4 regions of the Streptomyces sp. NPDC005648 genome follow, and region 3 is predicted to be linked to each of the others. Evidence: riboswitches for the same ligand, from Rfam matches in the RefSeq annotation. Region 3 holds a riboswitch; each other region holds the start of a gene.
The links. A riboswitch is a leader RNA that binds a small molecule or an ion and turns the genes downstream of it on or off. The one in region 3 is predicted to bind cobalamin.
Positions count from the first base shown of each region.

Region 1: another riboswitch for cobalamin. It lies ahead of ABZT17_RS25860 (ribonucleoside-diphosphate reductase subunit alpha); the one in region 3 lies ahead of ABZT17_RS33110 (HoxN/HupN/NixA family nickel/cobalt transporter).
Region 2: another riboswitch for cobalamin. It lies ahead of ABZT17_RS13490 (cobalamin biosynthesis protein); the one in region 3 lies ahead of ABZT17_RS33110 (HoxN/HupN/NixA family nickel/cobalt transporter).
Region 4: another riboswitch for cobalamin. It lies ahead of ABZT17_RS36785 (CbtB domain-containing protein); the one in region 3 lies ahead of ABZT17_RS33110 (HoxN/HupN/NixA family nickel/cobalt transporter).

Region 1 is NZ_JBEXCS010000048.1:43,858-50,874, forward strand. Features, by position in the region: gene ABZT17_RS25860 (ribonucleoside-diphosphate reductase subunit alpha) at 1-2,293, opposite strand, end outside; cobalamin riboswitch at 2,414-2,562, opposite strand; gene ABZT17_RS25865 (GNAT family N-acetyltransferase) at 2,618-3,121, opposite strand; gene mctP (monocarboxylate uptake permease MctP) at 3,208-4,827, opposite strand; gene ABZT17_RS25875 (DUF3311 domain-containing protein) at 4,824-5,078, opposite strand; gene ABZT17_RS25880 (GntR family transcriptional regulator) at 5,345-6,109, opposite strand; gene ABZT17_RS25885 (extracellular solute-binding protein) at 6,416-7,017, shown strand, end outside.
Region 2 is NZ_JBEXCS010000018.1:58,456-65,472, forward strand. Features, by position in the region: gene cobN (cobaltochelatase subunit CobN) at 1-328, opposite strand, end outside; gene ABZT17_RS13485 (cobyric acid synthase) at 325-1,836, opposite strand; gene ABZT17_RS13490 (cobalamin biosynthesis protein) at 1,833-2,774, opposite strand; cobalamin riboswitch at 2,875-3,015, opposite strand; gene ABZT17_RS13495 (hypothetical protein) at 3,142-3,369, opposite strand; gene ABZT17_RS13500 (inorganic phosphate transporter) at 3,397-4,650, opposite strand; gene ABZT17_RS13505 (lysozyme) at 4,749-5,498, opposite strand; gene ABZT17_RS13510 (class II aldolase/adducin family protein) at 5,695-6,426, shown strand; gene ABZT17_RS13515 (alpha/beta fold hydrolase) at 6,488-7,017, shown strand, end outside.
Region 3 is NZ_JBEXCS010000075.1:40,515-47,531, forward strand. Features, by position in the region: gene ABZT17_RS33075 (acyl-CoA dehydrogenase) at 99-1,484, shown strand; gene ABZT17_RS33080 (Rid family hydrolase) at 1,481-1,879, shown strand; gene ABZT17_RS33085 (DUF5999 family protein) at 1,904-2,098, opposite strand; gene ABZT17_RS33090 (DUF6299 family protein) at 2,327-2,755, shown strand; gene ABZT17_RS33095 (hypothetical protein) at 2,843-2,968, shown strand; gene ABZT17_RS33100 (TOPRIM nucleotidyl transferase/hydrolase domain-containing protein) at 3,088-3,744, shown strand; gene ABZT17_RS33105 (metalloregulator ArsR/SmtB family transcription factor) at 4,193-4,552, opposite strand; cobalamin riboswitch at 4,636-4,834, shown strand; gene ABZT17_RS33110 (HoxN/HupN/NixA family nickel/cobalt transporter) at 4,862-5,950, shown strand; gene ABZT17_RS33115 (magnesium and cobalt transport protein CorA) at 6,056-7,017, shown strand, end outside.
Region 4 is NZ_JBEXCS010000095.1:2,312-9,328, forward strand. Features, by position in the region: gene ABZT17_RS36760 (UBP-type zinc finger domain-containing protein) at 1-71, shown strand, start outside; gene ABZT17_RS36765 (FAD-dependent oxidoreductase) at 71-1,885, shown strand; partial or broken gene ABZT17_RS36770 (heme-binding protein) at 1,929-2,177, opposite strand; gene ABZT17_RS36775 (acyl-CoA dehydrogenase family protein) at 2,497-3,675, opposite strand; gene ABZT17_RS36780 (CbtA family protein) at 3,813-4,568, opposite strand; gene ABZT17_RS36785 (CbtB domain-containing protein) at 4,595-4,816, opposite strand; cobalamin riboswitch at 4,853-4,992, opposite strand; gene ABZT17_RS36790 (histidine phosphatase family protein) at 5,097-5,693, shown strand; gene ABZT17_RS36795 (ferredoxin) at 5,734-6,108, opposite strand; gene ABZT17_RS36800 (DUF6479 family protein) at 6,180-6,542, shown strand; gene ABZT17_RS36805 (hypothetical protein) at 6,758-7,017, opposite strand, start outside.

The DNA of each region.
Region 1 (7,017 bases), on a different contig from region 3:
GGGCGATCCTGGTCGCCGGGCGCGAGCGCAGGTAGTACGTCGTCTTCAGGCCCTGCTTCCAGGCGTACGCGTACATCGACGAGAGCTTGCCGATGGTCGGGGTCTCCAGGAACAGGTTCAGGGACTGGGACTGGTCGAGGTACGGGGTGCGGGCCGCCGCCATGTCGATCAGGGCACGCTGCGGGATCTCCCACGCCGTGCGGTACAGCGCCCGTACGTCCGCCGGGATCCAGGCGAGCTCCTGGACCGAGCCGTTCGCCTCCCGCAGCGCCTCACGGGTGCGGGCGTCCCAGACGCCGAGCTCCTTGAGGTCCCGCACCAGATAGGAGTTGACCTGGAGGAACTCGCCGGAGAGGGTCTCGCGCTTGAAGAGGTTGGAGACCTGCGGCTCGATGCACTCGTAGACGCCCGCGATGGAGGCGATGGTGGCCGTCGGCGCGATCGCCAGCAACAGGCTGTTGCGCAGCCCCACTTCGGCGACACGGCGGCGCAGTGCCGCCCAGCGGTCCGGCCAGGTGGGCTCGGTGGCGTAGTGGTCGGGGTGCAGGACGCCCCGGGCGGTACGGGTCTTCTCCCAGGCCGGGAGGGGGCCGGCGCGCTCGGCCAGGTCGGCGGAGGCCTCGTACGCGGCGAGCATGATCCGCTCGGCGACACGGCTGGAGAGCGCCTTGGCCTCGGGGGAGTCGAAGGGCAGGCGCAGCTTGAAGAAGACGTCCTGGAGGCCCATCGCGCCGAGGCCGACGGGGCGCCAGCGCGCGTTCGACCGGCCCGCCTGCTCGGTCGGGTAGAAGTTGATGTCGACCACGCGGTCGAGGAAGGTGACGGCGGTGCGGACCGTCGCGTCCAGCCGCTCCCAGTCGATGTCCTGACCGGACACGAACGCTCCCAGGTTCACCGAGCCCAGGTTGCAGACCGCCGTCTCCCCGTCGTCCGTGACCTCCAGGATCTCCGTGCACAGGTTGGAGGAGTGGATGACATGGCCGGGTTCGGCGGTCTGGTTCGCGGTGCGGTTGGCGGCGTCCTTGAAGGTCATCCAGCCGTTGCCGGTCTGTGCGAGGGTGCGCATCATACGGCCGTAGAGGTCACGGGCGGCGATGGTCCTACGGGCCAGACCCGCGGCCTCCGCCCGGCGGTACGCCGTGTCGAACTCCTCGCCCCACAGGTCCGTCAGCTCCGGTACGTCGGCGGGGGAGAAGAGGCTCCACTGCTCGTCGGCGTCGACCCGGCGCATGAACTCGTCCGGGATCCAGTGCGCAAGGTTCAGGTTGTGCGTACGGCGGGCGTCCTCACCGGTGTTGTCGCGCAGTTCCAGGAACTCCTCGATGTCGGAGTGCCAGGTCTCCAGGTAGACCGCGGCGGCACCCTTGCGCCGGCCGCCCTGGTTCACCGCGGCGACCGAGGCGTCGAGGGTCTTGAGGAACGGGACGATGCCGTTGGAGTGCCCGTTGGTGCCGCGGATCAGTGAACCCCGGGCGCGGATGCGGGAGTAGGCGATGCCGATGCCGCCGGCGTGCTTCGAGAGACGGGCGACCTGGTGGTAGCGGTCGTAGATGGAGTCCAGCTCGTCCCGGGGTGAGTCGAGGAGGTAGCAGGACGACATCTGGGGGTGCCGGGTGCCGGAGTTGAAGAGGGTGGGGGAGGAGGGGAGGTAGTCGAGGCGGCTCATCAGGCCGTAGAGGTCGGCCACCTCGTCGACGGCGCGGGAGCCCGCCTCCGCGCCGGACCCGGTGTCCTCGGCGAGACCGCTCGCCACCCGGAGCATGAAGTGCTGGGGCGTCTCGATCACCTTGCGGGTGATCGGGTGGCGCAGCAGGTAGCGGCTGTGCAGGGTGCGCAGGCCGAAGTAGCCGAAGCGGTCGTCGGCCCGGCGGTCGATCAGCGCGTCCAGGCGGTCGGCGTGGACGCGCACGAACTCCGCCGTGCGGTCGGCGACGAGCCCCTCGCGGTGGCCGACGGCGACGGACTCGGTGAAGGACGTGACGCCCTGGGAGGCGGCCTCGGCGGCGATGCCGATCGTCAGGAGCCGGGCGGCCAGCCTGCTGTAGGCGGGGTCCTCGGAGATGAGCCCGGCGGCGGCCTCCGTGGCCAGCTCGCGCAACTCCGCCTCGTCCGCGTGCGCGGACCGGCCGCGCAGCGCCGCCGCGGCGACCCGGCCCGGGTCGGTGTCGGGGAGGTCGGCGGTCAGCTCGGTCAGGGTCCGCAGCAGGGCGGCTTCGGGACCGTCCTCGTCCACAGGGGCGGTCGTGGTCGCGGTCGTGGTCGCTGAAGCCGGTTCGGCTGGCGCGATGGTCACGTGGGGCTCTCCCTCGCTCGGCACGGGGCCTTGGGAGGGCAGGGGGCAGCTCACGAGCGCACGGCGCGTCGCGTCCACCGGCCCATTCCACGAGGCCCGGACGTCAGGCGCCCGGGCCGGATGGCCGGGCGCACTGTCGGCAGGTCCTCGGACTCACGCCTGTGCAGGACGGTTCGGGGGAACGGACATGCACAAGTACACCGTTGCGGGACAGTTCCGGATTCGCACCGGATTCCCCTGCGGCGACAGCGAGCATGAGCATACATGTTGTGCCGGCTGACGGGAGTGGCCCCAGATGTTGTGTCGCGGTGACTTCGGAGCGTGTCAGAACGTCAACTGATAGGTGATGAGGGTGAAGTCGTCACCGGGGATCGGCCGCCAGTCGCGCTCGGGGGCGCGGACGAAGCCGAGGCGTCCGTAGATGCGGTGGGCGGCGCGCATGACCGGCTGGGTGGACAGGACGACTCCGGTGCAGCCGGGGGCGGCCTTCGCCCGGTCGACGCAGGCACGCACGAGGGCCTCTCCGGCGCCGCGGCCCCGAGCCGCCCCGGCCACGGCGAGCATGCGGATCTCCGCCTCGCCGGGGCCGGCGAGGTCGGCCATCGGGCCGCCGGCGGGGACATGGGTGACGGTGCCGAGCAGCCGGCCGTCCAGGGTGGCCACGAGCACTTCCGCGGCGGCGGCGCGCTTGGCCACGTTCCGCAGCTCGTCCAGGTACCAGTCGCTGTCACCGAAGGCCAGGAGGCCGTCCTGGAGGTAGGCCTGAGCGGTGATCTCGCCGATCTCGTCGTATTCGGTGGGTTCCACCGGCCGGATCACGATGTCCATGAACCCGAGTGTGCCGGACGGATACGACAACGGGCCGCCGGACGACTCCGGCGGCCCGTCGGCAGGCGGGGCTTTCGCGACACGCCCTAGTGGGAGGCGCCCGCCGTCGCCGGTGGCAGCTCCACCTCCACCCCCGGGTCGCCCGCGTCCGCCGTGTAGTCGGACGGCTTGGTCTCGTCGACGCCCTCGGGAGCCTTCAGCGCCTTCAGGGCGAAGGTCAGGACCACGGTCACCGCCACGTTCAGCGTGAACGCGGTCAGGCCGATGTAGCCCATCTCGCCGAGGCCGGGGATCTCGGCGTTGGAGCCGCCGAAGTGCTTCTGGCCGGGGTTGGTCGGGGACGCGACGTTGTACGCGGCCACCGTGCCGTAGACCATGCCGACCGCCCAGCCGGCGAGCAGCGCCCAGCGGTGGAACCAGCGGGTGAACAGGCCGCCGACCAGGGCCGGGAAGGTCTGCAGGATCCAGATGCCGCCCAGGAGCTGGAAGTTGATGGCGACCGTCTTGTCCATGGTGAGGACGAAGACCAGCGCACCGACCTTCACCAGCAGCGAGACCAGCTTGGAGACCTTGGTCTCCTGCTCCGGCGTCGCGTCCGGCTTGATGAAGTCCTTGTAGATGTTGCGGGTGAAGAGGTTCGCGGCCGCGATCGACATGATCGCCGCCGGGACCAGCGCCCCGATGCCGATCGCCGCGAAGGCCACGCCCGCGAACCAGCTCGGGAACATGTTCTCGAAGAGCTGGGGGATCGCCAGCTGGGGGTTGGTGACGGACACCCCGCTCTTGATCGCCATGAAGCCGAGGAGCGCGAGCAGCCCCAGCATCAGCGAGTACAGCGGCAGGATCGTGGTGTTGCGGCGGATCACCTCGCGGCTCTTCGAGGAGAGCGTCGCGGTGATCGAGTGCGGGTACATGAAGAGCGCCAGCGCGGAGCCCAACGCCAGGGTGGCGTACGTCCACTGGGCCGCCGGCGGGGAGACCAGGGCGCCCGCGCCCGCCTTGGTGAACTTCTCGTTCGCCGAGGCGAAGATGTCGTCGAAGCCGCCCAGCTTGATCGGGATGTAGATGATCGCCACCGCGATGACGATGTAGATCAGCGTGTCCTTGACGAACGCGATCAGGGCCGGGGCGCGCAGGCCGGAGGAGTAGGTGTAGGCCGCCAGCACGCCGAAGGCGATCAGCAGCGGCAGGTCCTTCACGAACCAGTTGGAGCCCGCGCTGCCGCCGATGCCCATGACGTCCAGCACGGCCTGGATGCCCACCAGCTGGAGCGCGATGTACGGCATCGTCGCGAGGATGCCGGTCAGCGCCACGGCGAGGGACAGCCCCTTCGAACCGAACCGGCCGCGTACGAAGTCCGAGGTGGTGACATACCCGTGGCGGTGCGAGACCGACCAGAGGCGGGGCAGGAAGGTGAAGATCAGCGGGTAGACGAGGATCGTGTAGGGCACCGCGAAGAAGCCGGCCGCGCCCGCCGCGTAGATCACCGCGGGGACCGCGACGAAGGTGTACGCCGTGTACAGGTCGCCGCCCAGCAGGAACCAGGTGATCCAGGTGCCGAACGACCGTCCGCCCAGGCCCCATTCGTCGAGCGAGTGCTCGTTCTCGGCCTTGCGCCAGCGCGCGGCCACGAAGCCCATGACCGTGACGGCCAGGAAGAAGAAGATGAAGACGCCGAGCGCGACGCCGTTCACACCGTCCTTCACTTGCCCGCACCCCCCTTGCGGGCGCGCTGGTCACGCTGCCACAGCTTGTAGGCGGTCATGGTCAGCGCCGTGGAGATCAGCACCCAGAGCATCTGGTACCAGTAGAAGAACGGGACGCCGATGAGCGTCGGGTCGGTTCTGGCGTAGGAGCCGACCCAGAGCATGGCCACGAAGGGCGCGATCAGGCATACGGCGATGATCACTCGGACCGGGGTCACCATCGGCGGTCTCACTTCAGGCACTTCGGACATACGGCGGCTCCGTCCCCTCGCGATCGCCTGTGTTCACGTGTGTAACGCGCAGGCAATGTAGGTCACGGCGTCATGGGGACGGAAGACCTCGTCCGTATATCGGTATGTCGATTCCGTGAAGGTCCGACATCGGTGTCAACGACCGGTGGCCCGCCGCACCGATCGGCGCAACGAGGGCCCGGACGGCGGCGGTTGGGGGGACGGACACGCGGCCACCGCAACGCGCCGCCACGGCACGGCCCGCCACGGCCCCCCCCGAAGCGTCGCTAGTCCTGCGGTCGCTTGAGCCGGGCCACGAACTTGTAGCGGTCCCCCCGGTACACCGACCGCACCCACTCCACCGGCTCGCCCGTCTTGTCGAAGGAGTGGCGGGAGAGCATCAGCATCGGCAGGCCCACGTCGGTGCCGAGGAGGCCGGCCTCGCGGGGGGTGGCCAGGGAGGTCTCGATGGTCTCCTCGGCCTCGGCCAGGTGGACGTCGTAGACCTCGGCCAACGCCGTGTAGAGGGACGTGTACTTGACCAGGGAGCGGCGCAGGGCCGGGAAGCGCTTGGCGCTGAGGTGGGTCGTCTCGATGGCCATCGGCTCGGCGTTGGCCATGCGCAGGCGCTCGATGCGCAGCACCCGGCCGCCGGCGGTGATGTCGAGCAACTCGGCGAGGCGGTCGTCGGCCGTGATGTAGCCGATGTCGAGGAGCTGCGAGGTCGGCTCCAGGCCCTGGGCGCGCATGTCCTCGGTGTACGAGGTGAGTTGGAGCGCCTGGGAGACCTTCGGCTTGGCGACGAAGGTGCCCTTGCCCTGGATGCGTTCGAGCCGGCCCTCGACGACCAGCTCCTGGAGCGCCTGGCGCACGGTCGTGCGGGAGGTGTCGAACTCGGCGGCGAGGGTGCGCTCGGGCGGTACCGGTGTGCCGGGCGACTGTGTCTCCGTCATGTCGAGCAGGTGTTTCTTCAGCCGGTAGTACTTGGGCACGCGCGCGGTACGGACGCCTGCGCCGCCCTCGTTGTCCGCACTGCTGACGTCGCTGCTCATGCTCTGCCTTCCCGGCTCCGGATGCGGGTCACTTCGTGATCCTTCTGTATACCGTCGCCGCTTCTTTTGGTCTAGTCCACGAGGCCAAGTGGTCTAGCGGACGAGATTACTCCGGCGGCGCTGATTTCGCTGGTTTCTTACTTAAAGGTTCCTGCATATGTAGGTCGCATAACGGCTGGTCAGGGCCGTTTCGAGGACTCTTGACAGGCTTCGTGGTCTGGTCCAAGCTCCCCCTACTGGTCTACACCATTGGTTCAGGTCCCGGCGCATGAGCGGGGAGGTGTGGGCATCCCTGAGGAGGGTGGCGTGAAGCGCAAGCTCATAGCCGCGATCGGTATCGCGGGCATGATGGTCTCCATCGCGGCGTGCGGGGGCAACGACAAGGGTTCGTCGGGCGGGGGCACCGACGCCAAGGAGCTGACGGTCTGGCTGACCGTCGACGCCCAGAACAACTGGCCGAACCTGGTGAAGGCGGCCGACGCGGCCGTCCAGAAGGCCCACCCCGGCATCAAGATCAAGCACGAGTACTACGGCTGGCCGGACAAGAACACCAAGCTCGACGCGGTCCTCGCCACCGACAAGGTGCCGGACGTGGTGGAGATGGGCAACACCGAGATGCTCGGCTACATGGTCAAGGGCGCCTTCGCCCCCGTGGACCCCTCGAAGTTCACCAACTCCTCCGCCTGGCTCGACGGCCTCAAGGCGTCCGTCACCTACCAGGGCAAGACCTACGGCGTCCCGTACTACGCCGGCGGCCGCGTCGCCAACTGGCGCAAGGACCTGTTCGCCTCGGTCGGTGCCAAGACCCCGCCGAAGACGTACAGCGAGCTCCTCTCCGACCTGGACAAGGTGCAGAAGAAGGAGGGCGACAAGTTCTCCGCCTGGTACCAGCCCACCCGCGACTGGTA
Region 2 (7,017 bases), on a different contig from region 3:
ACCCGCCCTCGACGAGATACCTGAGCGCCTCCGCCACCACACCCGCCGGCACGGACGACTCCGCCATCAACTCCGCGTCCGGCACGGCCTCGCCGCCCAGCAGCACGGTCGGCACACCCGACGCCTTCAGCGCGGCCAGCCCGCCCTCCCAGGCGCGCTTGCCGCCGAGCAGCCGTACGACGGCGATGTCCGCGCCGTCGAGGAGACCGGGCAGCTCCCGCTCCACGTCCACCCGCATCGGGTTGCCGATCCGGTAGTCGGCGCCGGACGCGGCCCGGGCGGCCAGCAGATCCGTGTCGGCGGTCGACAACAACAACACTGTGCTCATGCGGGCGCTCCCGGTGGAATGAAAGGCAGTCCTTGCGGCGCGCCCGACTCGATGAGCCGCCACAGCGCGTCCGTGTCCGCGTGCTGTTCGATCAGATCGCCGAGCCGGTCGAGCTGCTCCTCGCGCAGCGCGGCGAACGACGTGTCCTCGGCCGGCACGAACCGGCGGCCCGCGGCGGCCGCCACCTCGCGCAGAAACGCCCGCCGGAAGCCGTCCGACTCCAGCGAACCGTGCCAGTGGGTGCCCCAGGTCTGACCGACGCGGCACCCGTCGAGGAAGGCCTCCCCGTCGGATACCGAGGCGACGCCGTGATGGATCTCGTACCCCTCGACCCGCTCGCCGAGGGCCTCGCCCACCGGCCGGGTGAGGGTCTTCTCCCGGGCGAACCGCACCCGGACGGGGAGCACGCCGAGGGCCTCGACCTGCCCCGCGCGCGACTCGACGTCGTCCTCGATGCGCTCACCGAGGACCTGGAAGCCACCGCAGATGCCCAGCACGGGCCGCCCCTCGGCCGCCCGGCGCACCAGCGCCTGCGCGAGCCCCCGCTCCCGCAGCCACTCCAGCGCCCGGACGGTCCCCCGGGTCCCGGGAATCACCACCAGGTCCGCGTCGGCCAGTTCCTCCGGCCGGTCCACGAACCGCACGACGACGCCCGGTTCGGCGGCGAGGGCGTCCACGTCCGTGAAGTTGGACATCAGCGGGATCGCGCACACGGCGACCCGCAGCACGTCCTCGCCGACGGGCGGGGCGGTGTTCGACTCGCGGACGGTGCCCCGAAGCGAGACCCGCAGCCCGTCCTCCTCGTCGATGCCCAGCCCGTGTTGGAACGGCAGAACGCCGTACGTCCGCCGCCCGGTGAGCCCGTGCAGCATGTCGAGCCCGGGCTCCAGAAGGCCGACGTCCCCCCGGAACTTGTTGACGAGGAACCCGGCGACCAGCTCCTGGTCCTCGGACGAGAGCAGGGCGACGGTCCCGAAGAAGGAGGCGAAGACCCCGCCGCGGTCGATGTCACCGACGACGAGCACGGGAAGCCGCGCGTTTCGGGCGATCCCCATGTTCACGATGTCGGTCCGCCGCAGGTTGATCTCGGCGGGGGAACCCGCCCCTTCACAGATCACTGCGTCATACGTGCCCCGCAACTCGGCGAGACAGTCGAGCACGGTCCCGAGCAACTTCCGCTGCCGCCCGCCGTGATACCCCCGCGCGCTGAGCTCGCCGACCGGCCTGCCCATCAGCACGACCTGGCTGCTCTGCTCGCTGCCGGGCTTGAGCAGCACGGGATTCATCAGCGCGGTCGGCTCGATCCGGCACGCCTGGGCCTGCATGGCCTGCGCCCGCCCGATCTCGGCGCCCTCGCGCGTCACGAACGAGTTGAGGGACATGTTCTGCGCCTTGAAGGGCGCCACCTTGACGCCCTGCCGCACCAGCCACCGGCAGATCCCGGCGGTGACGACACTCTTGCCGGCGTCGGAGGTGGTACCGGCGACGAGAAGACCACCACCGCTCATGACCTGCGTCCCTTCACTGCGAGCCGCGCGGCGGCGCTGACGCCGAGCGCCAGCAGACCGACGCGCCCGGAGAGCCGTACGGCTCGTTCGATGTCGGGTACGGCGACGGCGCGTCCCTCGGTGTTCAGCACGGGCCGGTGCTCGACCCGCCCCCCGTACGACAGGGTTCCGCCCAGCCGTACGCCCAACGCGCCCGCGAACGACGCCTCCACGGGCCCGGCGTTGGGGCTCGGGTGTTTGCCGGCGTCCACGCGCCAGGCCCGTACCGCCCCTCGGGGGTCACCGCCCGCGACCGTGGCGAGGACGGCGGTCAACCGGGCCCCCGGCCACCCGGCGACGTCGTCCAGCCGCGCCGAGGCCCATCCGTAGCGCCGGTACCGGGCCGACTTGTGCCCGACCATCGCGTCCAGCGTGTTCACCGCCCGGAAGCCGAGCAGCCCCGGCACACCACCCACGGCGCCCCACACCAGCGCTCCCACGACCGCGTCGGAGGTGTTCTCGGCGACGGACTCCACGACGGCCCGTGCGATCCCGTCCGCGTCCAGTGCCTGCGGATCGCGTCCGCACAGGTGCGGCAGCCGCGCCCGTGCCCCCTCGACGTCCCCCGCCTCCAGGGCACGCCCGATGGCGCGGGCCTCGCGCGCGAGCGAGGTGCCGCCGACAACGGCCCAGGTGGCGGCGGCGGTCAGCGCGACGGAGGCGGTACGGGAGGGTCGTACGACCGAAGCCGCGACGGCGCCGAGGCCCGCGGCGGCGCCCACGCACACGGCGGTGTGCAGCGCGCCCCATCCGCGGTGGTCCCGCCACAGCGCTCGCTCCACGGCGCCCGCGGCCCGCCCGAACACGGCGACCGGATGTCCGCGGCGCGGATCGCCGAGGAGACGGTCACCGAGGAGGCCGGCGGCGGCGCCGTACGCGAAGACGCGATCGGCACGCATCGGCTCAGCCTGCCGTGGGGTCGGTCAACGGTCCGGTGCTGTGCCTCAAGTGGCAGGCTGGCATGGCGACATGTCCTCACTCAGGGTGTCCGCGCCCTGGTTCGACGAGACCGGCGGTGGGAGTTCCTGGCTCCCGGGGATGGCTACCCCGGTGACAGTGGCGGGACCGCGCCGGACTCGCACCGGCTTCCTCCCTTGCCGCCGTAAATGGCTCCGGCAGTCCACCACGGTGTTGGAAGACCCGTCAACTTGCCGTTGACCTGCGACGGGAGAGTGTGCTGAGGCCCACACACAGGTGGTCGCCGTGGTCACGTAAACGCGTGGTGCCGGGACGGATCACCGTCCCGGCACCAGGTGCGGATGAGGTTCAGGCCTTGTTCATGATCAGGGAGATTCCGTACGCCACCGCCGCCGCGCATCCCGCGAACGCCACGTAGGCGCCCGCCACCGCGAGGGGCGCCGAGTCGCCCTCGGCCACCGCCCGTTCGCGGCGGGACAGGCCCATGATGCCCAGGGTGAACAGGGCGACGAGGCCCACGGTGACCACGAGGCTGACGCCGAAGACGGAGCCCAGAGCTGCCCAGTCGATCTTCATGCTGCTTCTCTTCCTTCGTACCGGGGCTCAGACGGTGGCCGGCGGGGCGGCCGACTCCGTGCCGGTGGTGGGGGCGACGGGAGCGGGGGCGGGGATCGTGGCCGTCAGGTCCTCGGTGACCGTGCCCGCGGGGGGCGGGGTCACGGCGGCGATCGCCGTGGTGACGACCCCGGGCGGCTCCTCGGTGTCGTTGACGTTGGACGCGTCTACGACCTCGCGGCGGGAGACCTTCCAGATCGCGGCGCTGGAGGCGATCAGGAAGACCGCGACCACACCCGTGCCCCAGTCGCCGAGGTCGGTGACCGACTCGGCGCCCGCACCGACCAGGGCGGCGGCGGGGAGGGTGAGGACCCAGGCGACCAGCATCCGGGTCGCCGTCGACCAGCGGACCACCCCGCCCTTGCGGCCCAGGCCCGCGCCCATCACCGAACCGGAGACCGAGTGGGTGGTGGAGAGGGAGAAGCCGAGGTGCGAGGAGGCGAGGATGACCGTGGCCGCGCTGGTCTGGGCGGCGAAGCCCTGCTGCGGCTGGAGTTCGGTCAGGCCCTTGCCCATCGTGCGGATGATGCGCCAGCCGCCGAGCCAGGTGCCGAGCGCGATGGCGAGACCGGCGGAGAGGATGACCCAGGTGGGCGGGTCCGAGTCGGGGGCGACGGCGCCGCCGGCGACCAGGGCGAGGGTGATGATGCCCATGGTCTTCTGCGCGTCGTTCGTGCCGTGGGCCAGCGAGACCAGGCCGGCCGAGGCGATCTGGCCGACGCGGAAGCCCTTGTCGGCCGCCTTGCCGTGGGCCTTCCTGCCGAGGACGTAGGACAGGCGGGTCGCCAGCATCGCGGCGAGGCCCGCCACGACCGGGGCGGCCAGCGCCGGGATGAGCACCTTGGTGACGAGGACGTCGCCGTGGACGGCACCCGTGCCGGCCGAGGCGATGGTGGCGCCGATCAGACCGCCCATCAGGGCGTGCGAGGAGCTGGAGGGCAGGCCCACCAGCCAGGTCAGCAGGTTCCAGAGGATCGCGCCCACCAACGCGGCGAAGATGACCTCGGGACGGATGCCGGTCTCGTCGACGAGACCCTTGGAGATCGTGTTGGCGACCTCCACGGAGAGAAAGGCGCCCAGCAGGTTCAGCGCGGCGGACATGGCCACCGCGACCTTGGGCTTGAGTGCGCCGGTCGAGATGGTCGTGGCCATCGCGTTGGCGGTGTCGTGGAAACCGTTCGTGAAATCGAACGCGAGAGCGGTTATTACCACTATCGCGAGGATCAGCGAGAAGTTTTCCATTTACCCAGGCAATCGTTCGAAGTCATCGGTCGGTTGACCGTAGGCAACCTGGGTAAACGGAAGATGAACTGAGAGGGGCTTCAGGGTGTCCAGACTCGTCAGTAGCCTCGCGCGAACTTCCGCAGCCGGGCCTGCGAGCCGTTGAAGAGATTCTGATCACCCGGCAGGCTGCCGCTGTTGCCGTACTGCCAGAAAGTCCAGAACGACCAGCCGCTCGGCAGCGCCCCCGCGTCCGCCGAGCCGTGCCGGGCGATCCACAGCGCGTGGTCGGCGGCGAAGGCGCGGCTGCCGCCGGTGCAGGTGTTCCACCAGTGGGCGGTCGTGTAGATCACCGGACGGCGGCCGGTGAGCCGCCTCACCTCGTCGCTGAACGAACGGATCCAGCCGACCATGCTCGCCTTGCGGATGCCGTAGCAGCCGTGCTTCTTGTCGTACGGGTTGTATTCGATGTCGAGGGCCGGCGGCAGCGTCCAGCCGTCCGCCTTCCAGCCTCCGCCGTGGCTCACGAAGTACGCCGCCTGCGCCCGGCCCGACGACTTGTCCGGCAGGGCGAAGTGGTACGCCCCGCGGATGATGCCGGCGTGGCGGGCGCCGTCGTACTGCTGGGTGAAGTACGGGCTGGCGTAGTCGACGGACTCGGTCGCCTTGACGTAGACGAACCTGGCGCCCTTCGCCTTCGCGTCCGGCCAGTCGACGTTCTTCTGGTGCGAGGAGACGTCGTGTCCTTTCGGCAGGCTCGCGGCGGACGCCGGCAGTTCGGTGGCCGCGGTGCCTCCGACGGTCATCGCCGCCACGAGGACCGCGACGGCGCGGGTGCGGCGGCGGAACGGTTTGCGATCACGGGCCATGTTTCCCCCCGGAATGGCGACGTGCACGACAAAACACGGGGAGATTACTGGAAGATCTACGAATGCCGACCGATCTCCGGCCAATCACGATGACAAGGCGATATATCCATGTTCGTAACCTTTCGGAGGTGCGGCTTCCGCTCTAAAGTGCCCCGGCCCGCAGGCGACTTGGGGGCGCGTTTGGCAGGATCGCGGCATGGCTGAGCTGCGGCGCGAACAGGGTGACGAGCGGGGTGCCCGGGAGGGCGTGCGGGATGTGCCCGAAGGGAGGGGGAGGCGTGCGCTCCCCGAGGAGGAGCGGGCCTGGGCGGAGCTGGTGGAAACCGCCCGCCGCACCGTCTCGGACGGTCTGGTCGTCGGCACCTCCGGCAATGTCTCCGTACGCGTCGGCGACACCGTCCTGGTCACGCCGTCGGGAGTGCCCTACGACCGCCTCGCCCCGGGCGACATCACGGGCGTCGGCCTCGACGGCCGGCAGGTCCTGGGCACCCTGATCCCGACCAGTGAGCTCCCGATGCACCTCGCCGTCTACCGCTCGACCGACGCGGGCGCCGTGGTCCACACCCACGCCGTGCACGCGACGGCCGTCTCGACCCTCGTCGCCGAGCTCCCGGCGATCCACTACATGGCCGGTGCCCTCGGCGGCCCCGTCCGAGTCGCCCCTTATGCGACCTACGGCACCGACGAGTTGGCCGAGAACATGCTCCGCGCCCTCACCGGCCGCACGGCCTGTCTCCTCCAGAACCACGGCACGATGTCCTACGGCACCACCCTGCCCCAGGCCTACGACCGCACGGCCCAACTGGAGTGGATGTGCCACCTGTGGCTGACGGCATCCTCGGTACCGGGCCTGACCCCGGCCCTGCTCTCCTCCCACCAGCTCACAGAGGCGGCGGACAAACTGAGGGGCTACGGGCAGCGGGGTTGAGGCGGGGGTCCGTCCCGGCCCTCCGCTGGCCCCGAGCGGGGTCGGACAGGACACTGGACGGGTGCGCACCGTCAAAGCAACGGCCGCGGCCGTCACCGTAGCCCTCGCCGCCGGCGCGGCCTCCGTGGCCGCCGGCCGCTTCGCCAGCGGCGCCGCGCTGAAGGCGCCACCGGGCAGCCCGCTGCCCACCGAACCCCGTCTCACCGTGCACGCCACGGCGGCCGGCCAGATCGCCCTCACCCGCGACCTCGCCGCCCTGCGCCCCGGCACCTACGGCCTCGCCGGCGACGCGAGCCACGCGGTCGTCGGGCCCGTCCTGCCCGGCGCGACCCACTCCGCAGACACCGTCGTACGCCGTCTGGAACGCGTCACACACGGCACCCTGGATCCCGGCGACAAGGTCTGGCTCACCCCGAACGTGCACGTGGGCAACCCGAGCACCGCCCTCGGCCTCGACCACGCCGACATCGACATCCCCGGCGAACTGGGCTCCCTGCCCGCCTGGTTCGTCCCCGGCGTGCGGCCCACCTGGGTGATCACGGCGCACGGCATCGGCGCCACCCGCGAACACCCCATGAACGTCATGGAGTT
Region 3 (7,017 bases):
GTTCTGGTGGGCTCGCGCAACGAGCGTATCGTGTTGGTGACGACAGTCAACGGTACGCGATACGGTCGACGGGAGACGCAGCGGAGAGGGGACCGGCGATGCCCGCATTCTCGCTCGAACCGGAACAGATCGCCTGGTGTGGCGAGCTGCGCACCATGGCGGCGGAGCGGTTGCGCCCGGCGGCCGAGAAGGGCGAACCGGGCCAGGTGAACCGGCCCCTCGTCGCAGAACTCGGTCGGCTCGGGCTGCTGCGAAGGCTGTTCACCTCCGGCGCCCTCGATCTCTGCCTGATGCGTGAATCCCTGGCCTATGCCTGTACGGAGGCGGAGACGGCCCTCGCCCTCCAGGGCCTGGGCGCCCATCCGGTCCACGCCCACGGCACCCCGTCCCAGCGGGACCGCTGGCTGCCCGCGGTGACCGACGGCACGGCGGTGGCGGCCTTCGCCCTGAGCGAGCCGGGCGCGGGATCGGACGCGGCAGCACTGGGCCTGCGCGCGGAGCCGACGGGGGCGGGGGAGGGCGGTGGCGCGAGGGAGGGTGTCGGCGCGGGGGACAGCGGTGGCGCGGGGGCAAGCGGTGGGGCGGGGGAGGGTGTCGGCGCGGGGGACAGCGGTGGCGCGGGGGCAAGCGGTGGGGCGGGGGAGAGCGGTGGCGCGGGGGCAAGGGGCAGGGCGGGGGAGAGCGGTGGTCCGGGGGAGGCCGGCGGCGCGGGCGGCTCTCTCGCCGCCGCCCCAGACGGTCTCGCTCGCTGGCGTCTGACCGGTGAGAAGTGCTGGATCTCCAACGCCCCCGAGGCCGACTTCTACACCGTCTTCGCGCGCACCACCCCGGGCGCCGGCGCCCGCGGGGTCACCGCCTTCCTGGTCCCCGCCGACCGGCCCGGTCTCACCGGCACGCCCCTCGACATGCTCTCGCCGCACCCCATCGGCGCCCTCGGCTTCGACGCCGTGCCGGTGACGGCGGACGACGTGCTCGGCGAGGTCGACCAGGGCTTCCGGGTCGCCATGGGCACCCTCAACCTCTTCCGGCCCAGCGTCGGGGCCTTCGCCGTCGGCATGGCACAGGCCGCGCTGGACGCCACCCTCGCCCACACCGCCCGACGGGACGCCTTCGGCGGCAAGTTGAGCGATCTGCAGGCCGTCGGTCACCAGGTCGCCGAGATGGCCCTGCGCACCGAGGCGGCCCGTCTCATGGTGTACGCGGCGGCGACGGCGTACGACGAAGGCGCCCCCGGTGTACCGGGGCGCGCGGCGATGGCGAAGCTGCTCGCCACCGAGACCGCGCAGTATGTCGTCGACAGCGCCGTCCAGTTGCACGGAGCCCGCGCCCTGCGCCGCGGGCACCTTCTGGAGCACCTCTACCGCGAGGTCCGCGCCCCGCGTATCTACGAGGGCGCGAGCGAAATCCAACGGGGCATCATCGCCAAGGAGTTGTACAAGTCCCAGCGGGAGCAGGGGATGTCGTCGGGTCAGGAGGTCCGGTGAGCACCGAGCGCGTCAATCCCCCCGCCCTCTCCCCGCCGACCGGTTTCTCCCACGCGGTCGTCGCCACCGGCACCCGCGTCGTCTTCCTGGCCGGCCAGACCGCCCTCGACCCCGAGGGCAAGGTCACCGGCGACACGCTCCCCGCCCAGTTCGAGAAGGCCCTGACCAATCTGCTCACGGCGCTGGCCGGGGCGGGCGGCACTCCCTCGGACCTGGCCCGGGTCACCGTCTACACCACCGACGTCGCCGCGTACCGGACGCACGCCCCCGAACTGGGCCGGGTCTGGCGGCGACTGGCAGGCCGTGACTATCCGGCGATGGCGGTCCTGGAGGTCGTACGCCTCTGGGACGAACAGGCGCTGGTGGAACTCGACGGCTTCGCGGTGCTGCCGTAGCGCCGTCCTGGTCCGCGGTACCGCTCAGGCGGCGATCGCCAGCTGTTCGGCCGGCACCCGGAGCGGGGCGACCACTCGGCCGTCGGCGGTCAGCTCACCGGTGTCGTCGAAGACGATCGCACCGTCGCACCGCAGGCTCCAGCCCTGCTCGGGGTGGGCCGCGACGATGTGCGGGGTGTGGCCGGCGGATGAAGGGCACGAGGCCTGGCAGGAGAACATTGCGCACCTCCACATCGGGTCGGGACCGTCCGTCCGGTCCCGATGAACAGACCATCCTCCCGGCGCGAACTCATCGGAACGGCCCGGCGGGAAACGTGACAACTTGCGGACAACACCCGGACGGTTCCACGACCGTCGGTGCGGACTCGCCACCGAAGGAGTGACGATCACGGCCCCGGGGCCGCCCGCCCGGTACCTAGTGGAAGCCCCACCTTCAGGAGGTTTCCGATGTTCATCCGCCCAGCCCTGGGTCTCGCGGCCGGTGCCGCGCTGTTCCTGCTCGCCGCCCCGGCCGCGCCGGCCACCGCGGACCCGTACGAGACCGTGACCGTCGACCCCACCGGGCACATCGCTGCGGACGGCACCCTGACCCTGTCCGGCACCTACCGCTGCGTGGGCAACACCGGCCCGGCCTTCATCAGCTCCTCCGTCAGCCAGGCCGACCCGAACGTCCGCCAGGGCATCGGCGGCACCAGCGCGCTCTGCGACGGCCAGGAGCACCCCTGGCAGAACTCGGGCAAGCCGTCGGTGAAGAGCCTGGAGACCGGCACCGCGAGCGTCGAGGCCACGATCATGGAGCTGCACCCCCAGGGCGGCCTGCCCCTGCCCCGCTTCCACGCGCTCGACCGCCAGGACATCACCCTGACCCGGGACTGAGCCGGGACCGAGCCGGACCGAGCCGGACCGAGCCGGGCCGGGCCGATGGCGGCGTCGAGGCCACCGGGGACGTTCCGACCGCCCCCGGTGGCCTCGCACCGCCGTCCGGTCGCAGAGGAGTTCTTCGTCAAGCCGGTGCCGGCCGCCGACCACCCCCGGCTGACCGGCGCACTGGGTGAGATCGACCGGGCACTGCGAGCGGACGGCGGGTGAACCGTGTCGGTCGCTCCCGCCGGTCGCTCCCGCCGGGGGATGTCGGTGTCGGCCTCGGAAAACCCGCGTGCGTACCGCATCTCGGCAGTGCCAGGATGGCGTGGGGGAAGCGAGGTCTCGTGGACGAATTGGGGCGGTTCCGCCGGGCGTTGACCGTGTGGGCGGCCGGTGGGGCGGGCGCTGACACGGCCGCCGCGGAGGCGCGGGCACTGGTCGGCGACAGGCTGCGGACGATCGTCCTCGTCGAGGGAACCAGCGACCAGGTCGCGCTCGAGGCGCTGGCCGCGCGCCGGGGCCGCGACCTCGGCGCGGAGGGAACCGCTGTGGTGCCGCTCGGTGGCGCGACGAACATCGGGCGTTTTCTGGATGTCTGCGGCCCTCCGGGACTCGGCCTCCCGCTGGCGGGTCTGTGCGACATCGGCGAGGAGCGGCACTTCCGGCGTCATCTGGAGCGGGTCGGGCTCGGCTCCGGTCTCACCCCCGCGGACCTGGAGGCGCTCGGGTTCCATGTGTGCGTCGCCGACCTGGAGGACGAGCTGATCCGCGCCCTCGGCCCCGAGGGGGTGCGTCAGGTGATCGAGGCCCAGGGCGAGACGCGCCCCTTCCGTACCTTCCAGAGCCAGCCCGCCCAGCGGGAACGCCCCGTGGAGCACCAACTACGGCGCTTCATGGGCACCCACAGCGGCCGCAAGGCGCTCTACGCCCAGGCCCTGGTCGCCCACCTGGACCTCCGCCACGTCCCCCGCCCACTGGAGGCCCTGCTCACCCACGTCTGAGGACGCCCAACCCCACCAACCAAAGGCTCCTACGCCACCCCCCCGCTCGCCGGGCCCGCCCACCGCTCGCTTGCCGTGCCCACCCGCTCATCGGCCTTCACCTGCCGCCTACCCGCCCGTCGCGCCCGCCGCTTGCCGCTGCTGCCCGCTTGTCGCAGTCACCGCCCGTCGCGCCCGCCGCTTGCCGCTGCTGCCCGCTCGTCGCAGTCACCGCCCGTCGCGCCCGCCGCTTGCCGCTGCTGCCCGCTTGTCGCAGTCACCGCCCGTCGCGCCCACGGCTCGCCGCCCCGCCCGCCGCCCCCCACCACATGCCGGGCCGGCCCTTTCCGGCGCCCGCTCCCTTCCCGCGCCCCCTCCCTCCCCGCACCCGTCCGCCCGCCGTGGCCATCCCGCCGCCCGCCGCGGCCACCCCTCCGCCGCTGCCGCTCCCACCCCCCGGCCGCGCGGCTCACTCTCCGTCTGCCAGGCAGTGGTTCAGGAGGTTGCCGGTTATCGGGTCGATCACCTGGTACCGCACCACCCGTCCCTCCCTCTCGCCGGCCACGATCCCGGCGGCTCGCAGCAGGCGCAGGGCCTGGGAGACGGCCGGGTCGTTCATGCCGGTCGCGATCGCGAGGTCGGAGACGGCGAGGGGGCCCGTCCGGTGCAGGGCGAGCAGCAGGGCGAGGCGGCCCGGGTCCGAGAGGAGGGCGAACCGTTCGGCCCAGGCGCGGACATGGGCGGGTTCGCCGATGGCGGCGATGGCGTCGCAGACCCGGTGTCCGTCGATGGTGCGACGGTCGGCGCGCTCGGCGGGGACGCGGTGCATGGGGCCATCCTCTCAGCAGGCGGACCGTGCGACGGCCCCTGATGTGATCTTGCATACCTGCGTGGCTGCGCAGCTATGCAGGGACCGCAGGGCACCTCTACGGTGGGCAGGCCGTGGTGCTCGGGAAGTCGGTGGGAAACCGACGCGGCCCTCGCCACTGTGATCGGGGAGTCTCCGTCCCATTCGGGTACGGCCACTGTTCGCCGCCAGGCGGATGGGAAGGCCGGGACGGAAGCGTACGACCCGTCAGCCAGGAGACCGGCCGCGGCACTTCACGAGTTGATCCACGAGGTGCTGGAGCGTGACCGCATGACCGAGCCTGTCCCTGCCTCCTTCCGCTGGCGACGCGAGGACACCGTCAAGACCGTCGGACTGATGGCGGTGATCGTCGCCCTGCATGTCGTCGCCTTCGGGATCCTGTTCCTGCTGGTCGTCCCGGGTCACTACGAGGTCGGCTCCAAGGCGTTCGGCATCGGTCTGGGTATCACCGCGTACACGCTGGGGATGCGGCACGCCTTCGACGCGGACCACATCGCCGCGATCGACAACACCACCCGCAAGCTGATGGCGGACGGCAAACGGCCGGTGTCGGTGGGGTTCTGGTTCGCGCTCGGCCACTCCAGCGTGGTCGTGGTCCTCGCCGCCCTCATCGCGGGCGGCACCCAGCTGGCCGGCCGGATCATGAACGAGGGCTCCAGCACCCACCAGGTCCTCGGGGTGCTGGGCACGACGATCTCCGGTTCGTTCCTCTACGTCATCGCCGCCCTCAACCTGGTGGCGCTCCTGGGCATCCTGAAGGTGTTCCGGGCGATGCGGGCGGGGACGTACGACGAGAAGGAACTCGAACAGCACCTGGATTCCCGGGGCTTCATGAACCGCATTCTCGGCCGGCTGACCAAGTCCATCACCCGCCCCGGCCAGATGTTCCCGCTCGGTTTCCTGTTCGGCCTCGGCTTCGACACGGCGACCGAGGTCACCCTGATGGTGATGGCGGGTTCCGGCGCGGCGGCCGGCCTGCCCTGGTACGCGATCCTCTGCCTGCCGCTCCTCTTCGCCGCCGGGATGAGCCTGTTCGACACGCTGGACGGCACCTTCATGAACTTCGCCTACCAGTGGGCCTTCTCCAACCCGGTCCGCAAGGTCTTCTACAACCTCACTATCACCGGTCTGTCCATCGCCGTGGCCTTCTTCATCGGCACGATCGAACTCGTCGGCGTCCTGCACGACAAACTCGCCCTGACCGACGCCGTCACCGGCTGGATCGCCGGCCTCGACCTGGACAACGTCGGCTACATCATCGTCGGCCTCTTCGTGGTCGTGTGGGTGGCGGCGCTGGCGTACTGGCGCCTGGCCAAGGTCGAACAGCGCTGGGCCACCCGTCTGGCCGACGGCGGCTGACGCGCCCCGCCCGGCCCACGGCGGGGCGTACCCGTCGCCGCGGTCCGGGACCGGCGTTCACCGTCTGCTGGCACACTGTCCGCACCCGGCGAAGGGGGTTTCCGCATGTCGATGGTCGGCAACCTGCGCAAAGTGGCCCGCCTGGGGCGGAGCGGCCGTGGCCGCGTGGACCTCAGCCACCCCGCCCGCTCACCGCTCGGCTCCTCGGTCGTCAACTGCGTCGTCTACCGGGCGGGCGTACGGCAGCCCGTGACGGACACCGTCGAGGAAGCCGTCCGCCGGGTGCGCAGGCACGGCCACGACTTCGTCTGGCTCGGCCTGCACGAACCGTCCGAGACGGAGTTCACCGAGGTCGCCGAGATCTTCGGCCTGCATCCCCTCGCCGTCGAGGACGCCGTACTGGCCCATCAGCGGCCCAAGCTGGAGAGCTACGGCGATGTCCTGTTCGCCGTCTTCAAGACGGTCACCTATGTCGAGCACGAGCGGCTCACCGCGACCAGCGAGGTCGTCAACACCGGCGAGATCATGGTCTTCGCCGGCCCCGACTTCGTCATCACCGTCCGCCACGGCCGGCACGGCTCCCTGGGCCCGCTGCGCGAGGATCTGGAAGCCCGTCCCGAGCAGCTGGCCAAGGGTCCGTCGGCGGTGCTGCACGCCATCGCGGACCATGTCGTCGACGACTACCTGACCGTCACCGACGCCGTCCAGGACGACATCGACGAGGTGGAGACCGAGGTCTTCTCCCCGCAGGGCGACCGGACCGCGGACGCCGGCCGTATCTACCAGCTCAAGCGTGAACTCCTGGAGCTGAAGCGGGCCGTGGTCCCACTGGCCCGCCCTCTGGAGACGCTCTCCACGAAGCCGCTGCGCGCCGTCGCCGCCGACATACGGCCCTACTTCCGCGACGTCGCCGACCATCTGGCCCGCGTCACCGAGCAGATCACGTCCTTCGCCTCCCTGCTCGACTCCATCCTCCAGGCCCACCTCGCCCAGGTCGCCGTCGCGCAGAACGACGACGCCCGCAGGATCACCGCCTGGGCCGCGATCGTCGCCGTACCCACCATGGT
Region 4 (7,017 bases), on a different contig from region 3:
ATCCGATCGTGCAGTCGTTCCAGCCCGGCGAGGAATGGCGCTGGTGCTACGTCCACGAGGCGTTCGTCTGATGTCCGGCGACCAGCCGCCGCCGAACGGAGAACCGGTGCCGGAGGAAGCGGACGACGCGGCCTCCTGGGAGACCCCGGACATCTACGGCGCGTATCCGCGCCTTACGGAGGACCAGACAGCACGTCTGGCGGAGCACGGGCAACGCCGGACCATGGCTGCGAACGACGTGCTGATCCGGGAGGGGGAGCGCTGCCAGACGTTCTTCGTCGTCCTCAGCGGTACCGTCGCCGTCGTCGAGGGCTACGGCACTCCCGAGGAGCGCATGCTGCGGGTGCACGGTCCCGGTCGCTTCATCGGCGAACTCGGCCTGCTGTACGGACAAGTGGCCTTCTACACCGCTGTCGCCAGGGAGCCGGGCGAGGTCCTCGTCGTCTCCCTGGACCGGTTGCGCCACCTGGTGTCCCAGGACTCCACCATCGGGGACACCGTGCTGCGCGCCTGTCTGGGCCGTCGCGCGCTGCTCGTCGGACAGGGCGCCGGCTTCCGCATCATCGGCTCGCGCTACTCCCCCGACACCAGACGGCTGCGCGAGTTCGCCGTCCGCAACCGGCTGCCGCACCGCTGGATCGACCTGGAGACCGACGAGGAGGCCGAGGAGCTGCTGCGCCGCTTCGGCGTCGGCCCGGCGGAGACACCACTCGTCATCTGGCGGGACACCACCCTGCTGCGCAACCCCAGCAACGCGGAACTGGCCCGGCTCATCGGCCTGCCGTCACTACCCGCCGGAAACCGTCACGGGGACGTCCTCATCGTAGGCTCCGGGCCCGCCGGCCTCGCTGCCGCGGTGTACGCCGCCTCCGAGGGCCTGGGCACCACGGTGGCGGAGGCGATGGCCACCGGCGGCCAGGCCGGCACGTCGTCCCGCATCGAGAATCTGCTCGGCTTCCCCTCCGGCATCTCCGGCGCCGAACTCACCGAACGCGCCGTGCTCCAGGCCGACAAGTTCGGCGCCGGGATCAGCCTTCCGCTGGAGGCGACCGGTCTCCATGCCAAGGACGAGGACCACTACGTGGTGGCGTTCGCCGACGGCAGTGAGATCGCCGCCCGCGCCGTCGTCCTGGCCATGGGCGCCCGCTACCGCCGGCTCCAGGTGCCCGGCATCGAACGCCTGGAGGGCACGAGCGTGCACTACTCCGCGACCGTCTACGAGGCCCAGCAGTGCCGCACCGACCCGGTGGCCGTCGTCGGCGGAGGCAACTCGGCGGGCCAGGCGGTGCTGTTCCTCGCCGGGTACGCGCCGAAGGTGCACCTGCTGGTCCGAGGAGCCGGCCTTGAGGCCAACATGTCCCGCTACCTGATCGACCAGGTCGAGCGCCATCCGCGGGTGGAGGTCATGCTGCACACCGAGGTCACCGAGGTCATCGGCCAGCAGGTGCTGGAGGAGCTCGACGTGGTCGACAACCGCACGGGCGTGCACCGCCGCCTCGCGGCACGGAGCCTGTTCGTCTTCACCGGCGCCGAACCTCACACCGAGTGGCTCGCCGGCACCGTCGCCCTCGACTCCCGCGGCTTCGTCCTCACCGGGCCGGAGGCCCAGGAAGCCTGCGCCCACCCCGAGGTGTGGCACGGTCGCGGGCGCTCGTGCATGACCCTGGAGGCCGGCCTGCCCGGGGTCTTCGCGGTGGGGGACGTCCGCAGCGGCTCGGTGAAGCGGGTGGCCTCCGCGGTCGGCGAGGGCGCGATGGCCATCCACTTCGTGCACCGGCACCTGGGGCACTCGGCCGCACCCGGCACCACGGGCACGTCCGCTGTCGCGGGCCACTCGGACGTCTTCCCCCGCATACGTCACAAGGAGTCCGCATGGCTCGCATGACGAAGGGCGCCCGTCCGGCGCCACGGCGGCCCCCGGTGCCACCGGAGACGCCGACAGCCCCGGCCACGTGGCCGTCCGCGTCCACGATCGGCAGCCCGCCGCCGAAGGAGATCAGACCGCCGTTGCTGTGCTCGATGCCGTAGACGGGACCGCCGGGCTGCGAGATCTCACCCACGGCCCCGCTGTGCATCGAGCAGAGGATCGAGGTCTTGGCCTTGCGATGTCCAGGGTGGTGGCGGACATAGTGACGCCTTTCGTTGGGTGGGCCGTTGCATGCGGTGGCCGGCCACAACGTTCGTGGGGGTGGCGGCCCCGGGAACGCCGCACTGGCCGGGTCGAGCTGGCCGCCGTGGCAGCCCCCGCCGCGTTGACGGGCCTTCCTGGATTCGGCCGTAGCCGCTCTTCCTCCTCAGCCCATCCGGCGTTGAACGGTGCGGGGAGGCTCGGGAGTATGAGCAAACCGCTCGCCTGCCCGGAGTGCGCGCCGGCACACGCGGGTCCACACCGGTCATCCGCGATCACGCGCGTCGCGTATGCCCATCCGCTCGACGCACAAGGCCGCACATCAGCGCTTCCGGCACCGGAGGACGAAGATCCTCGTCACAGGCAGGCTAACGCCGTACCCGAGGCATCCCCAGACCGATCCACGAGATGATCTCCCGCTGGATCTCGTTGTTGCCGCCGCCGAAGGTGAAGATGACGGCCGAGCGGTAGCCGCGCTCCAGTTCGCCGTGGAGCACCGTGCCGGCCGAGCCCTCCTTCAGCTCCCCCGCGGCGCCGACGATCTCCATCAGCCAGGCGTAGGCGTCGCGGCGGGCCTCGGAGCCGTAGACCTTGACGGCGGAGGCGTCCTGCGGGGTCAGGGTGCCGTTCTGGACCGCGTTCACCATCTGCCAGTTGAGGAGCTTCATCGCGTCGAGCCTCACATGGGTCCGGGCGAGGAGGCGGCGCACCCAGGGCAGGTCGATCACCCGGCGGCCGTCGGCGAGTTTGGTTTCCATGGCCCAGCGCTGGACGTCGTGCAGGGCGCGGATGGCCATGGTGCCGTGGGCGGCGAGGGTGACGCGCTCGTGGTTGAGCTGGTTGGTGATCAGCCGCCAGCCCTGGTTCTCGGCGCCGACGCGGCGGGAGACGGGGACGCGGACGTCCTCGTAGTAGCTGGCCGTGGTGTCGTGCGAGGCGAGGGTGGTGATGACGGTGCAGGAGTAGCCCGGGTCGCTGGTGGGGACCAGCAGCATGGTGATGCCCTTGTGCGGCGGGGCGTCCGGGTCGGTGCGGGTGGCCAGCCACACCCAGTCCGCGGTGTCGCCGTTGGTCGTCCAGATCTTCTGCCCGTTGACCACGTACTCGTCGCCGTCCCGCACCGCGCGCGTCTTCAGGGACGCCAGGTCGGTGCCGGCATCCGGCTCGCTGTAGCCGATGGCGAAGTCGATCTCGCCGGAGAGGACCTTGGGCAGGAAGTACGCCTTCTGCTCGTCCGTGCCGAACTGCATGATCGTCGGGCCGACGGTGTTGAGCGCCATCAGCGGCAGCGGAACACCGGCCTGGGCGGCCTCGTCGAAGAAGATGAACTGCTCCATCGCCGTGAGCCCGCGGCCGCCGTACTCCTTCGGCCAGCCCACGCCGAGCCAGCCGTCCGTGCCCAGGCGCCGGATGGTCTCGCGGTAGAAGCGCTTCTGCGCGGCGGGGTCGCCGTGCCGGGCGTAGGCGTTGTCGGGCACCAGCTCGGCGAAGTAGGCGCGCAGTTCGGTGCGCAACCGCTGCTGCTCGGGCGTGTATTCGAGGTGCACGGCGCCTCCAGGCATCCCAGGCCGGTCCTGACGGCGCACACGGTAGAACGTGTTCCAGAAATTGGGAATGGCGAGGGACGGGAAAGGGCCCCCGGATCGCCACGGCGGATTCCGGGGGCCCTGTTCCGGTCATGTGCTCAGTGTGCGACCGGAGTTGCCTGTGTGACGCCGGTGGTTCGCGCCCGTTCGGGGGCGAGCACCCGCTCCGCGAGCAGCCCGAAGAGCAGCCCGAAGGAGGTCCACAGGGTCAGCTGGACGGCGAGGGCCGCCAGCCGGAACTGCCAGAGCAGGGTGGCCGGGAAGGTCTTCGGCACCTCGTCGAAGGACGGCAGGAACGCGTAGGCGAGCCCGACGGCGAGGACGAGGAACGCCCCGGCGGCGAGCGTGGCGTTCCAGTTGCCCAGCCGGGGTGCCAGGCGCTTGCCGAGGATCACGGCGGCGATCGCGAGCAGCACGCTCAGCGCCACCATGAGGAAGTACAGCGTGGTGCGCCTGCCGATGGTGTCGGGGTCGCCGACGGCCGGCGGGTTGGCCGGGTACTTCAGGAACGGCACGACATAGACGGCGATCAGGCCCGCGGCCGCCAGGAGCAGCGCGCTCGCACGCGGTCCGAAGCGGCCGACACGGCCCAGGGCGAAGCAGTACGCGAGGGCGGCGATGCCGCCGAACGCGACGCCGTAGACGAGGACACCGGTGGCCAGGCCCGCGGTGGACTGCATCGTGCGGCTGACGACCTCCATGCCGTGCTCGTGCGTGTGGGTGTCCTCGTAGGCGATGGCCGCGTCGACGCGCGGTTCACCGAGGAAGCGGGCGACGACCAGGGCGAGCAGGCCCGCGGCGAGTCCCGCGAGCATGCCGCGCACCAGGAGGTTGCGGACGGTTGTGGAGTTCATGGGCTCGTACGTCTTCCCGGGCGCCGTCAGTGGCAGGGGAAGCCGAGCAGATGGCGGGCGTCGTGCACCCACTCGTGGACGTCGGATCCGCTCATCACGGAGGTGGCGCCCTGTTCCGCGCCGACGAAGTAGAGCAGGACCAGCATCAGGATGCCGAAGAAGACCGCCCAGGGGACGATCGCGCCGATCGGCAGCTTCTCCGGTACGGCGGTGGGGGTGGTGGTCGGCTGAGCGACAGACTGCGCCATGGCAGGCCCTCCTGGGGAACTCGCGTCCCGTCTCGGTGGTGCACAGGACGACGGGGCGGGTCTGACTCACCGGGCCCGCCCCAGGGTGTGGGCGGCCCGGCATACAGTGGCGCGACCGTGCCGGCTTCTCACCGGCTTCCGCTGTGCCGTCGTCGACATCGATCGTCGATATCGTCCGCGACGGTACCGCGAAGCCGGGGTGGGGCCAAGAGCGCACGGGGGCGCGCGAGGCGTCCACGGTGAGCCGTTCTCTCCGTAGGATCGAGGAATTTGGAGCGATATGGGGGCCGCGTACGAACATCGCACGAGCCGCGTGATCTTGATCTCACCCGCGATCACGGCCGCCCTGCGGGAGGCGCGCTTCGACGACGGCTGCTCCCTGGACGCCTCGGGACTGCGACAGGCGCGGGCCGCGGCCGGAGCGCTCCCGGCACCCGGCCGGGCCTGGTCCTCCCCGACGGTGCGCTGCCGCGAGACGGCCGACGCCCTCGGCCTCGACGCCGAGCCCGTACCGGAGTTGGCCGGGCTGGACGCGGGCCGCTGGCGCGGGGCGAGCCTGGCGGAGGTGGGCGGGCGGGAGCCGGACGCGCTGGCCCGCTGGCTCTCCGACCCGGACGCGGCACCGCACGGCGGGGAGTCGGTACGGGCGGTCTGTGACCGGGTGGCTCAGTGGCTCGGGTCGGTGACGCCGCACACGGGCCGCACCCTGGCCGTGGTCGAGCCCGAGGTGGTGCGAGCCGCGGTGGTACGGGCCCTGGGCGCCCCCGACTCCGCCTTCTGGCGCACGGACGTACCCCCGCTGACCGCCGTCGAACTCACCGGCAGAGCAGACCGCTGGAACGTACGGCTCGGCCGGCCGGTCGGGGGCGGGGACTGAGCGACGTCGTGGGAGGAGCGCCGCACGGCGCGCGCCCGCGTCAGTTCAGTGTCGCCAGGAAGTCCGTGCACGCCTGCGCGCACTCACGGCACGCCTTCGCGCCGTCCTGGGCACCCGCCAGGCGGTCGAAGGCGTGCGCGGACTCCAGGCACACGGTGCGGCACCACTCCACCTGGATACGGATGCCGTCCTCGTCCAGGCGGTTCTGCTCGGACAGCACACGGCAGGTCGCGTCGCACACCTCCGCGCACATGATGCCCTTGCGCCGTACGAGTTCCTGCTCTTCCGTACCCTCGGGGTCCACGAGGCTCGCGCGCAGGGCACACGCCCGCGCACACTCGGTACACGCCTGTGCGCACGTGAACCGGTCCTCCAGGAACCGGAAGAGCTCCTGCTGGGATGTCGTCGTAGTCACGCGGTCCGGGTAGCCGGTGCCTCTCGCGTCAAACACGGTGTTCGGACCGAGGCCCCGGGTACTCGCACGCCATGAACAGCGCATCGATGGTTTTCGCCGCCGGCAGCGCCGCCGCGCTGGGACTCGTCGCGGCCGGTGTGGTGATCGTGGCCGTGCTGATCGGCGCCTTCGTGCTGGGCGCCCGCATCCGCCGCCGCGAGCCCGCACCGCCGCGCCCCGAGGAACAGCCCCGGATGCCGGACGAGGGTCCGGTCCGCGAAGTCCTGGAGAGCCGCGAACCCGACGAGGTGCCGCGCGGCGACCGCCGGCTCACCCCGCACGAACTCCCCGGCCACGGCAATTCACCGACCCGTTCGGCCCCGTCCAGGGAACGTCCGCGCTGGAGCGACGGAAGCAGTGGCTCGTTCGGCAGCGGCGGATCGGGCGGCCGCTGACGAGGCGGCGGTGGGCCTGTGGTCCTCCAGGCTCTGCCTCTCGACGACCCGTATCGTCGCCGGGTTGCGCCCGGCTCGTCGCCGGGTTGCGCCCGGCTCGTCGCCGGGTTGCGCCCGGCGAGCGGCTTGCGTTCGACGAACGGCTTGCGTCCGGCGAACGGCTCGGCGCCACCCACGACCTGCCGTTGCTTCGCGTCGACCTCCGTCTCCCCCCGTCAACCCGCGATCAGCCGCAGGATCGGCTGGCCGAGTGCGCCGAGCCAGCCCGCGAGCGCTCCGAGCGGTCCGATCAGCCCGGCGCCGGCCGTGGCCAGCGCACCCGCAGAGGACAGCAGGCGGGTGATCCGGCCGAGTCGGCCCGCCACCGCCTCCCGGTCCGGCTCCGGCCGGGCGGCCTCCACGTCCAGGGAGTCCAGCTCGGCCCGGACCTCGGGCTCGATCGCCGGCGGCAACGGCGTCTGCTCGATCGACGCCC